DNA from 4 places in the Bacillus sp. NP247 genome. Region 4 is predicted to be linked to each of the others. Evidence: riboswitches for the same ligand, from Rfam matches in the RefSeq annotation. Region 4 holds a riboswitch; each other region holds the start of a gene.

Region 1 (3,176 bases), 2.6 Mb from region 4:
CCTAAAATGGAACGCCCATCGTTCATTTCTTTAATCATTTTAATGAGCTCAATAGAGGACAAATCATATACAGAAGTTGCACCTGGAAAATCACCAACACGCGCTGGATCACCAGTTAAAGCTAGCACTTCCTCCATACCTAACACTGATAACCCTAGCAAATGAGATTGTAATCCAATGACGTTATGGTCTCTACACGTTAAATGCGTCAATACTGGAATATCGTGCTTCGTTAATAATGCACCCATAGCCATATTAGAAACGCGAGGCGATGCCAATGAATTATCTGCTAGAGTAATAGCATCCGCTCCAGCCCTTTTCAGTGCTCTTGCCCCTTCAAAAAAACGCTGCGTGTCTAACGTTTTCGGTGGATCTAATTCCACTACAACTGTCGTTTGTTTCTTTGCCTTTTCTGCGAGAGTAACATGAGCTCTCGAACGCTTCTCATGTGTATGGACCACTTTAGGCCTTTGAATCGTCTCTTTTGCTATTACAGGTGCAACATTTGCAATAGCACGTTTCATTCCTTCAATATGTTCCGGGGTAGTACCACAACAACCACCTAATAAACGAATACCTTGTTCAATAAAGTTTGGTGTCATCTCTTCAAAATACGCTGGACTTCCCTCATATACGTAGCGCCCCTCCACATAATTTGGGAGACCTGCATTCGGATATGCTGATAAATAGCCATTTTGAGGAATCGATATCATTTTGAAAGCTTCCGTCATATGAAGTGGCCCTAGTTGACAGTTCAATCCAACAACATTGGCACCGTAATCTAAAAGCTGTTTTAATATTTCATTGACATCATTCCCATTTTGAGTCGTACCTGCCTCATGTAACGCTAACTGAGCAACAATCGGAATATTCGTTTGTTTACGCAACACTTTAACGGCATGCAATAATTCAAATTCATCATAAAAAGTTTCTAATAGTAATCCATCAACCTGTTCTTCTAGTAAAGCACCTGCCTGTTCAAGTAGCATAAATTCTCTCTCTATATCAGTCGTTGTAACAGCACCAATATGTTTCATACCTCCAATTGTCCCTAAAATTGCATTCCGCTCTGTTATTGATGCTTTCGCAATATTCACTGCCGCTTTATTAATTTGGGCGACTTGATTTTCTAGACCATACATGCGGAGTTTCGCTTCATTCGCACCATACGTATTCGTTTGAATAACATCCGCTCCAGCAGCTACATATTGTTTATGGATCGATATAATTAAGTCTGGATCAGACAAATTCAATTCTTCAAAACTACTTTGTAAACCATGTGAATGTAATAAAGTTCCAACTGCTCCATCACCTATTACAATTCCTTTTGATAATAAATCTAGTAATTTCACGAATCTCCCTCATTTCTATCAATATAAAAACCCCCTCTTCACTTTGAAGAGGGGGACATAATTGTTCCTCCTCTTATTATGCAAAACACACGTTTTGCAGGTTTTAGCACCGTTTCAAACATTTAGTTTGAAGGTTGCCGGGTTTCACAGGGCCTTTCCCTCCACCGCTCTCAATAAGAGTTTGTCTTTATTATTTTATTTATGTAGTTAAAAGGAAATACGTTCCCCTTTTAACAATGTTTGTTAATTTTTTATAAATTTAGCATGCACTAAAATAAAAGTCAATGACACTTGCGGAAAAATAAAAATTATTTAAAATAAAGTTGCAATTCAATTATCTTTTGTTGTAAAGTTAAAAACATAATAAAAATTTCATACGAACATTCTTATCTAGAGAGGTAGAGGGACTGGCCCTATGACGCCTCAGCAACCATTAACATTCATTCGTTAATAAGGTGCTAATTCCAGCAAATTGTGAAAGATTTGACAGATGAGAAGAAGACTCTATTCAATCCGAAAGCCTTCTTCTTAGAAGGCTTTTTTTATTTTAAATTCACTTAGTCTTTCACTTTAAAAGGGGGAATTTTCACATGTCAACAATCGAAACAAAACTAGCACAAATCGGGAACCGTAGCGAAGCTACAACAGGAACTGTTAATCCACCTGTTTATTTCTCAACTGCTTATCGTCACGAAGGAATTGGTAAATCTACTGGCTTTGACTATTCAAGAACTGGAAATCCGACTCGCGGTCTTTTAGAACAGGCAATTGCAGATTTAGAAAGCGGTGAGCAAGGGTATGCCTGTAGCTCAGGAATGGCCGCTGTTCTCCTTGTCCTTTCACTATTCCGTTCCGGAGATGAACTTATCGTATCTGAAGACTTATACGGAGGAACATATCGTCTATTTTCCGAACATGAAGACAAGTGGAATATTCGATGTAGATACGTAGATACACAATCTATTAAACAAATTGAGCAAGCAATCACATCTCAAACGAAGGCTATTTTCATAGAAACACCGACTAATCCATTAATGCAAGTAACTGATATCGTAAGTGTAGCAAGTGTAGCGAAAAGGCACGGACTACTTCTTATTGTAGACAACACGTTCTATACACCTTATATACAGCAACCATTAACAGAAGGTGCAAATATCGTCCTTCATAGCGCAACTAAATATTTAGGCGGACATAACGATGTACTAAGCGGACTTGTCGTTGCGAAAGGGAAATCTCTTTGCGAGGAGCTTGCTCATTATCATAATGCCTCTGGTGCTGTCTTAAGCCCGTTTGATTCATGGCTATTAATTCGAGGGATGAAAACTTTAGCACTTCGCATGAAACAGCATGAAGAAAACGCTCATGCAATTGTTGCTTATTTAAATGATGAAGATGGTGTGACAGATGTATTTTATCCAGGAAGAGGTGGTATGATTTCATTTCGCCTTCAAGATGAAACTTGGATTAATCCTTTCTTACAATCTTTATCCTTAATTACATTTGCTGAAAGTCTTGGCGGCGTCGAAAGTTTAATGACTTATCCAGCAACGCAAACTCATGCCGATATTCCAGAAGATATTCGAACAGCACGCGGTGTGTGTAATCGTCTTCTCCGTTTTTCAGTCGGCATCGAAAATAGCAATGATTTAATTCAAGACTTAAAGCAAGCAATTAAACTTGTAAAAGAAGGTGTAAGAATATGAGCTATTCCATAGATACGCTTTTACTGCATAATCAATACAAGCATGACTCACACACAGGAGCTGTTAACGTTCCCATCTATAACACATCAACATTTCATCAGTTTGATGTAGATGCTTTCGG
Region 2 (3,176 bases), 1.5 Mb from region 4:
CAGCAAATATGAAGCGTAGATGTTACATTCGTTTTTGAATACTCCATAATACGTCCAAGCTCTTCCCAATAATCTACCTCTTCAAAAGAAAGAGTTTCAACTGGTGCTCCTGTAATAATGAGTCCATCAAATTTTTCATTCTCAATATCACGGAATGTTTTATAGAAGCTCGTTAAATGGTCCTGCGCTACATTGCGAGACAGATGTGATTCCATATGAAGTAAATGAACATCTAATTGCAACGGTGTATTTCCAATTAAACGAAGTAATTGCGCCTCTGTTTCTTGCTTTGTAGGCATTAAATTTAATATAGCAATTTTCAAAGCACGTATATCTTGTGTTACTGCTCGCTCCTTCGTCATTACAAAAATATTTTCCTTCTGCAATACTTTGCGAGCTGGTAAATCTTTATCAATTATGATCGGCATGTTGTTTGCCTCCGACTAGCGCCGCTTCTAAATCTGCAATAATATCAGAAACATCTTCTATACCGACCGATAAACGGATTAAATCAGATGTAACGCCAGCTAAACGCTGATTTTCTGCGCTTAATTGTCTGTGCGTCGTACTAGCAGGATGTATTACACAAGTTCTTGCATCAGCTACATGCGTTACAAGAGTTGCAAGCTTTACATTTGCGATAAATTCTTTTGCTGCTTCTAATCCGCCCTTAATACCAAATGTTAAAACTCCACTAGCACCTTTTTTCAAATACTTTTGTGCTAACGAGTAATTTTCATTACTATCTAACCCTGGATAATTCACCCATTCAATGCGATCATGATTAGCAAGCCATTTAGCAACTTCGAGAGCATTTTCACTATGACGCTCCATTCGTAAATGCAATGTTTCCAGGCCAATGTTGCTAATATATGCATTGAATGGGCTCATACAGTTTCCGTAGTCTCTTAATAACTGAACGCGTGCTTTCACAATATACGCTGCTGCTCCAAAATTTTGAACATAGCTTACGCCATGATAACTCGGGTCAGGTTCGACAAGTTCAGGGTATTTTCCATTTGTCCAATCGAAGTTCCCTCCATCTATTACAATCCCGCCTAGAGAACTTGCATGGCCATCAATATATTTCGTTGTAGAATGGACAATGATATTTGCCCCATGTTCAAACGCCTGGCATAAATAAGGCGTCGCCAATGTATTATCAACGATAAAAGGTACTTCTAATTCTTTTGCTGCCGCTGAAAGTTCTTTGAAATTCAAAACGTTCATTGCTGGATTTCCTAACGACTCTGCATAAACGAGTTTTGTCTTATCATTAGCAAGTGCCGCAATTTCATCTGCCGTTAAATTAGGATTAAAGAACGTAACATCTATGCCCAGCTTTCGCAAACTCACTCCAAATAAATTAAACGTTCCTCCGTAAACAGTTGAAGAACAAAGTAAATGGTCTCCACTACTGCAAATATTTAAAACCGCAAGCATAATGGCTGCCTGCCCAGAAGCTGTTGCAACAGCCCCTACACCGCCTTCTAAATCTGATAACTTCTGCTCAAATGCAGCTAGAGTAGGATTTCCAATACGCGTATATATATATCCTTCTGCCTCTAAATTAAATAGTGCTGCTAAATCATCTGACGTATCGTATTTATACGTTGTACTTTGATAAAGTGGCAAAACACGCGGCTCACCATTTTTTGGCGTATAGCCACCTTGCACACAAATCGTTCCTTTCCCCCATGATTCTCCCATCTCTCATTCTCCTTTCTTTTATCCCGCTATTTGCGGGTAGTAAGACTCCCACCTCCAAATTCGGCAAATGCGAGGAAGTTAGGTGGGAGATAACTGCCCGATTGATGAAGGCTAATAATTAGCGGGGGAGGGGCAAAACCCCCACTGATTAAAGTTTCACTTTATCCAAAATAAAAAACTGCCCCTTCCCTGAAAACAAGAAAGGAGCAGTTTGAAAACACGCTCTAAGGCTCTTTCTTATCTCTCAGGATTATTACCTGCAGGATTTGGCACAATTCCGTTATACGGCTGTTGCCAAGGTTTCATCGGGCCTGTCCCTCCACCTTTTCTTGATAAGACTATGCAATTACCGTTGATTTTATAGCAATAATTTCCTGATGTCAAATAGTTTTTCTGAATGTTCTAAATTAAACGTAAGGAATTTAATACAAACAATAAAAGAAATATATTCCATATTCATTTGAAAAAGACCTTTTAAAAACTCCAATCCATATATAGAATTAAATAGGTGGTTTAACCGCGTTAGTTTCAAATTTTCATGAGATCCCAATATATTGAATAAGCCACCCCCTCAAAAAGATACTATATATATTCAAGTCATTTCACACTAGCATATTTAATCCTTTCTACATGAAAACTTACATAACGGAGGTAGAACATGACAAATAAAAAAGACATGCACCATATACTCGTCCTATATGGCATTCTTTTAGGCTCTATAGTAGGAGTCACAGTCTGGTCATTTTTAGTTACAATAAATATCGGAATTCACTTTATTTGGGGATACTTACCTACTCTTTTCTCTTCTCCCCCTTATTACACCATTTGTGTAACAATCATCGGTGGTATCCTCGTTGGTTTAGCACAAAAATACTTCGGTACATATCCACGTCTTATGCCGGAAGTGATGGCTGAATATAAAAAAACAGGTAGAATTGAATACCGTTTTGTACATAAAGCTACTTTAACTGCGATTATCGTTTTAATATTTGGAGCTAGTTTAGGACCAGAAGCTGCACTTGTTGGAATTATCGGTGGACTTTGTACATGGGTAGGAGATCGCTTTAAATTTGCTTTAAAGGGAATGAATGAACTAACAGAGGTTGGAATTGGTGCCACTTTAAGTGTTATTTTTAATGCACCATTATTCGGTTATTTAGCTCCGAATGAAAATGAGGGTGAGCAAATTAATGGATTTTCGAAAGGAAAAAAAGCAATCGTATATTTAGCTACCACTTTTGCTGGTTTTTCCGTTTACTTATTACTTAGTAAACTCGATAATCGTGGATCCTTTATTGTTGATTTTGGGGAAGGTTTCCTTTCTCTTAATGAGTGGATTGCTTTTCTTCCACTTGCTAGCACTGGTGCTATAGTTGGTTTCTTTTATTTCAAATTAGAATTCACATTAGAGAAATTAATCCACCCCTTCAGGGAATACAAGGTATCACTTGGAATTATAGGCGGTA
Region 3 (3,176 bases), 1.2 Mb from region 4:
GTTTTATTATATTTCTCATGAATATCTTTAATGAGTTCTATAGTATTCAAACTACTTGCTGGATCTAAGTTAGCTAACGGTTCATCAAACAATAATATATCTGCATTTGTCGTTAGCAGACCTGCAAGAGAGACTGTCTGTTTTTGACCTCCTGATAATTCATGAGGACTTTGTGTATGAAAGTCCTGCATATTTACTTTTTTTAAAGAATCATTAACAATTTTTTTCATTTCATTTTGATTTACACATTCGTTTTCTAATGAAAATGCTACATCTTCTTCGACTGTAAGACCAATAAATTGTGAATCTTGATCTTGTAATATTGTTCCTACATGTTTACTCTGTTCAAAAATACTTCCCTCTCTCGGATCCTTTCCAGCTATTAAAATATTACCAGTACTAATCCCTTCGTAAGAAAATGGGATTAGCCCATTAATACAATGAGCTAATGTTGACTTACCTGAACCACTTCTTCCAGCTATTAGTACCTTTTCCCCAGGATATATTTGAAATGTAATATCTTTTAAAGTAGGCTGCGTGGCATGCCTATATTGAAAGGTAAATTGTTCAAAAGAAATAATTGGTTGCATGTATTCATCCCTACTTTTCAATTTTTAAATGTGTATGTTTCTTATTTGATTTCGCTAGACCGATCGTGATTGGTAAGCCAAGAACTAAAAATACGATAACGTCTGCAATTGTTGCGCCTAGTACTTGTATAACGATTTTGTCAAACGGTTCTCCCATCACAATAACATCGAATGCCCCTGCAAATATAATAGCAATTACAATACCTAATAACCCCGCAATTGCAAAATAAGAAATATCACGGTTATTAAACGTTCCATTTTTCACACTAAAACCAGTTCTTTTTTGTATGAGACCCATTGAAAATCCGATAATCCCCGAACTAATAACCCATCCCCACCAAATACCCCAACCAGCAATCGTATCTGTAACTGTATGACCGATTAGTCCTATTAAAAGTCCTGCTACTGGCCCGAATAACGCACCAAAAACTGTTAAAATAGCCAATGCTGGTTTAATAAAGGTATTCGGTGCGATAGAAAATCCCCAAAGCCCTAATACCCCGTATAAAGCTGCTCCAATTCCGATTGCTACTACTAGTTTTGTCGTTAATTTGTTCATTACAATTCTCCTCTCCTATTATCCCGCTTTTAATACTCTATATTTATTTTGAAAATGAATTATGCATCGACACTTCCTTTCTATACAACAAAAAATGACCCCTTAAATTAAGAGGTCATTTTCTTTCACGTACAAGAATCCTCTTATCTTTCAAAAGACATATAAATGTCCTCTGCGGAATTAGCACCTTCCTATGCATTTACATAGGGGTTGCTGAGGCTTCATAGGGCCGTTCCCTCTACCTCTCTGGATAAGTATGTATTTGTAATTTGTATTATGGCACTAACAATAAATAATTTCAATACTTTTCTTACTATTTTTATTTTTCAATAAATAGTTCATTTAAATCATTGTATTCTTATCGGAATTGTGAAATAATAAATTCAAAATTGTTATGGGAGGAATGCATGATGAAAGTAATTGGCTTAATTGGCGGACTAAGTTGGGAATCAACATCGTTGTACTATAAACACATTAATACACTTACTCTCTCTAAATATGATCAAAATGCGAAGCTTGTTTTATATAGTATGGACTTTGGGGAGGTAACTACATTATTGCAAAACCATCAATATGAAGAAGTGAAAAATGAATTAGTCACGGTAGCAAAAAAGGTAGAAAACTCAGGAGCTGAATGTTTACTAATGTGTTCTAATACGGTACATCTATTTGCTGAGGAAGTAGAACAAGCAATATCAATCCCACTTCTTCATATCGGTGATGTAAGTGCTAAAGAAATGGTAGAACAGAATATAAAACGTATCGGACTATTAGGAACAAAACAAACGATGGAACAAGATTTCTATACATCACGACTAGCAAAATATAACATTGAGACAATTATCCCAAATGACGAAGAAAGAACTTTTATCCATCACGTCATATTAAACGAATTAAGTAGAGGCATTATTTCAGAAACTTCAAGAGAGAAACTAATACAAATTACCAATTCATTAATTCAAAACGGTGCGGAAGGTATATTACTAGGCTGTACTGAAATACCATTGCTTATTTCCCAAAATGACCTTACTGTTCCTGTTTTTGATACTGCTTATTTACATGCGAATACTGCTGTACAATTTGCTGGATAATAATATAAAAGCATACAGGTAGAGCCTCTATGCTTTTATATTGTCCGAACTATTTATTTAAAAGAGCATCAATAACTGCAATGGCTCTTTTGGAACCACCACACTCTAAAAAACTTTCATTCAGTTTTTGAATGCCATGTTTATACTTTTTATTTGAAAGAACGTCTGTTACCGCCTTTTTTAAAGTTTGCACATTAACATGCTCTTTCAATAATCTATGTGCTGCCTCAAGCTCAGTTAATCTTTGCGCTATCATAGGTTGATCTTTATCATGCGGTATTATCACAAATGGGACATTATAATGGATTGCATCGTGCACACTATTCATTCCACCATGTGTAATAAAAACATCTGCTTCACTTAATATTTCTGATTGAGGTACGTAAGGGGCTATAATAAAGTTGTCTGGCGCTTGCTTAATTTTTGAAATATCATTTCTATCACCGATCGCCATTACTACAATCCCTTCGAAATTTGAAAAAGCATCAATACAAGTATTAAAAAATGGTTCGAGCCCTTCAAGAAGTGTTCCCATTGAAATATAAATAACTTTCTTTTTTGAAAGCAATTCAAGTGGAAACTTTGCATTTGTTTTGCGCTTTATAATACTCGGTCCAATAAAAACATTGTTTTCTCCGAACGAATCGCTATTAGGTTGAAAATAACGACTTGTATACACGAGACTAATATCTCCCTTATTATGCATAAATTGAAGATTATTTTTGGGCTTTACTCCAAATTCATGTTCCATTTGATACAGTAACTTTTCAGAGAGTTCATCGGGTTGGAATTGTATTTCTGCATTTGGATGAAAAGGCAAGGTTTCCAATAATACTGGTGGAATTAAAAATATAGGAGAGGAAACTATGCCTGGAACCTGCAAGTATTCCTTTACTAACTCTCCAGCACCAAATATATCATAAACTACGAAATCAA
Region 4 (3,176 bases):
TTTCTAAATATACACATACGACAGAGCAAGTACAAAGTCATTCGTTCGCGGATACGTTTGTAAATATTGTTCCGACGAACATTATGAAATCATTAGCTGAAGGTGATATGCTTGCTATTATCTTCTTCTCAGTATTATTTGGTTTAGGTGTAGCAGCAGTTGGTGAGCGTGGCAAACCAGTTCTACAATTTTTCCAAGGTGTGGCAGATGCAATGTTTTATGTAACGAACCAAGTTATGAAGTTTGCACCATTTGGTGTATTCGCATTAATTGGTGTTACAGTTTCTACATTCGGATTAGCTTCATTAATTCCATTAGGGAAATTACTCATTGTAGTATATGGGGCGATGATATTCTTCGTTGTGGTCGTATTAGGACTTACAGCGAAAATATTCGGTATTAACATTTTTCAATTCTTTAAAATTTTAAAAGACGAGCTGATCTTAGCGTATTCTACAGCAAGTTCAGAAACGGTTTTACCGAAAATTATGGAGAAAATGGAGAAATTCGGTTGTCCGAAAGCAATTACGTCTTTCGTTATTCCGACAGGTTATTCATTTAACTTAGATGGATCAACTTTATATCAAGCAATTGCGGCAATTTTCTTAGCGCAAATGTACGGTATTGAATTATCCATTACACAACAAATTACATTATTACTTGTATTAATGGTTACATCAAAAGGTATCGCGGGTGTACCGGGCGTATCATTCGTTGTATTATTAGCAACACTTGGTACAGTTGGTATTCCAGCTGAAGGTTTAGCATTTATTGCAGGTATTGACCGTATTCTAGATATGGCTCGTACGGCAGTTAACGTTGTAGGTAACTCTTTAGCGGCTGTAGTTATGTCTAAGTGGGAAGGTCAATATGACGCTGAAAAAGGACAAGCCTATTTAAAAGAGATATCTGAAAAGGGTCAAGCGGCTTAATTATGATTTGAAAAGCTCTCACATATTATGTGAGAGCTTTTCTGTATGTAGAAGAGGAGAGAAAGTTATGAAACGTAAGTACGGTGATGGTTCTACGTGGAAGCGATTATTAGAGAAGACATACACAGTAAAACAAGCTGAAGCAGGTATGTTAGGAATATTGGATATAAAAAAGGTGAGAGAGCCTAGTTATAAAGAATACAATAGTAAAGAGCTTTGCATTGCAGGTGATGGGTATACATGGATGCAATATTTTATAAACGGGAAAAACTTTGCAATTACAGCTATGTTAGACAATCAAAAACAATTAGTGCAATATTATATCGATGTGACGAAAGAATTTAAAATAGACGAGCATGGTTTACCTTATTTTGATGATTTATATTTAGATGTCGTATTGTTACCAAACGGTGAGATTTATGTATTAGATGAAGATGAGTTAGAGGATGCTTATAGAATGGACGATGTTACGAAGGAAGAATATGAATTAGCTTGGCATACAACGAAATGGATTGTAGCAACGATAAAAAATGGAGAATTTTATTGGATCTCAGTATTGGATAAAGAAATTGAAAAGTTAAAATGATTGATGTATTCATATTTTTGTATAATTACCAAAAAAAACTATACAAAAAATAATTGACTTTTGTTTTGTAAGCGAGTAAAGTTAGGAAAGAAATTATTATTAAAAAATAAATATGAAACCTTCTTATAAAGAGAGGCGGAGGGACTGGCCCTACGATGCCTCGGCAGCGGACTCGATTTCAGAGTGCTGTGCCAAATCCAGCAAGCATGTGCTTGAAAGATGAGAAGAGTGTTTCTTATAGATGTATAAGACCTCTTCTCATCGGAAGAGGTCTTTTGTTATTCATTAGAAAAGGTTGAAAACTAGGGAGAGATGATACGTTGAAAGAAACGAGAGGAAATGGTTTAGCGTTATTACCACTTGGAATATTTTTGGCGCTATTTATTGGTTCTGGAATTATTACAGGTGATTTCTATAAATTGCCGATACTTGTAGCAATTTCAATTGCTGTAGGAATTGCTTTAGTGATGAATCGTAAAGAAAGCTTTAATGTGAAAGTAGAACGATTTGCTAAAGGTGCAGGAAATCCGGATATTATGATTATGGTATTAATTTTTGTACTTGCAGGGGCGTTTTCTGAAACAGCAAAAGGAATGGGCGGAGTTGATTCAACTGTTAATTTAGCGTTATCTATTTTGCCACCAGGATTTATCGTTGCTGGAATTTTTGTTATAGGGGCATTTATTTCATTAGCGATGGGAACTTCAATGGGAACAATTGCAGCACTAGCACCAATTGCTGTAGGTATTAGTGGGCAAACTGATATCTCAATTGCACTTGCGATGGCTACGGTTGTGGGCGGAGCGATGTTTGGTGATAATTTATCATTTATTTCAGATACAACAATTGCTGCTGTTCGTTCACAAGGAACAGAAATGAAAGATAAGTTTAAAACGAACTTTTTAATTGTATTACCAGCCGCTATTATTACAATTGTACTATTAGTAATAATTACTTTAGGAAGTGATACACAAGTTAAAGCCCATAGTTTTGACTGGATAAAGATTTTACCGTATGCAGGAGTACTTATTACCGCGCTACTTGGCTGGAATGTACTTATTGTGTTAACTGGTGGAACTGTATTATCTGGCGCTATAGGTCTTATAGATGGAAGTTACACGTTGGAGAGTTTCTTTAAAAGTGTAACGACTGGAATGGGCGGTATGATGGAGTTAGTATTACTTGCCATTTTAATCGGTGGTATGGTCGAACTGATCCAATATAATGGTGGTATTCAATATTTAATGAATCTTTTAACGCATAATATTCGTTCGAAAAAAGGAGCAGAGTTCGGTATTGCTGGCTTAGTGAGTATGACGAATATGTGTACAGCAAACAATACAATCTCTATCATTTTTACAGGTCCGCTTGCGAAAAATATTGCAGATCAGTATGAAATTGATCCCCGTAAATCAGCGAGTGTACTGGATCTTTTCTCTTGCTGTGTACAAGGGTTAATCCCATATGGTGCTCAAATGTTAACAGCGGCAGGATTTGCTGCGTTATCTCCGGTCGAATTGTTACCATATGCATTTTATCCAATTTTAGTTGGAGTATGTGGAATCATTTCTATATTAATTGGTTTCCCGAGGTTTTCTAAAGTGGCGGAAAAAAAAGAGTATCATAAAACTGCATAGCATAAAGAGACATTTATTATT

What was found. A riboswitch is a leader RNA that binds a small molecule or an ion and turns the genes downstream of it on or off. The one in region 4 is predicted to bind S-adenosylmethionine.
Region 1: another riboswitch for S-adenosylmethionine. It lies ahead of metI (cystathionine gamma-synthase/O-acetylhomoserine thiolyase); the one in region 4 lies ahead of KPL75_RS21290 (Na+/H+ antiporter NhaC family protein).
Region 2: another riboswitch for S-adenosylmethionine. It lies ahead of KPL75_RS13595 (bifunctional O-acetylhomoserine aminocarboxypropyltransferase/cysteine synthase); the one in region 4 lies ahead of KPL75_RS21290 (Na+/H+ antiporter NhaC family protein).
Region 3: another riboswitch for S-adenosylmethionine. It lies ahead of KPL75_RS27265 (ECF-type riboflavin transporter substrate-binding protein); the one in region 4 lies ahead of KPL75_RS21290 (Na+/H+ antiporter NhaC family protein).

What each region holds. Positions count from the first base shown of each region.
Region 1 is NZ_CP076653.1:1,514,874-1,518,049, forward strand. Features, by position in the region: gene KPL75_RS07985 (bifunctional homocysteine S-methyltransferase/methylenetetrahydrofolate reductase) at 1-1,352, opposite strand, end outside; SAM riboswitch class I at 1,423-1,532, opposite strand; SAM riboswitch class I at 1,736-1,849, shown strand; gene metI (cystathionine gamma-synthase/O-acetylhomoserine thiolyase) at 1,943-3,055, shown strand; gene metC (cystathionine beta-lyase) at 3,052-3,176, shown strand, end outside.
Region 2 is NZ_CP076653.1:2,580,510-2,583,685, forward strand. Features, by position in the region: gene metA (homoserine O-acetyltransferase MetA) at 1-428, opposite strand, end outside; gene KPL75_RS13595 (bifunctional O-acetylhomoserine aminocarboxypropyltransferase/cysteine synthase) at 412-1,710, opposite strand; SAM riboswitch class I at 1,945-2,049, opposite strand; gene KPL75_RS13600 (chloride channel protein) at 2,369-3,176, shown strand, end outside.
Region 3 is NZ_CP076653.1:5,269,716-5,272,891, forward strand. Features, by position in the region: gene KPL75_RS27260 (ABC transporter ATP-binding protein) at 1-590, opposite strand, end outside; gene KPL75_RS27265 (ECF-type riboflavin transporter substrate-binding protein) at 601-1,149, opposite strand; SAM riboswitch class I at 1,290-1,406, opposite strand; gene KPL75_RS27270 (aspartate/glutamate racemase family protein) at 1,557-2,240, shown strand; gene KPL75_RS27275 (macrolide family glycosyltransferase) at 2,290-3,176, opposite strand, start outside.
Region 4 is NZ_CP076653.1:4,076,290-4,079,465, forward strand. Features, by position in the region: gene gltP (glutamate/aspartate:proton symporter GltP) at 1-932, shown strand, start outside; gene KPL75_RS21285 (ribonuclease FAU-1 family protein) at 1,000-1,518, shown strand; SAM riboswitch class I at 1,639-1,744, shown strand; gene KPL75_RS21290 (Na+/H+ antiporter NhaC family protein) at 1,839-3,155, shown strand.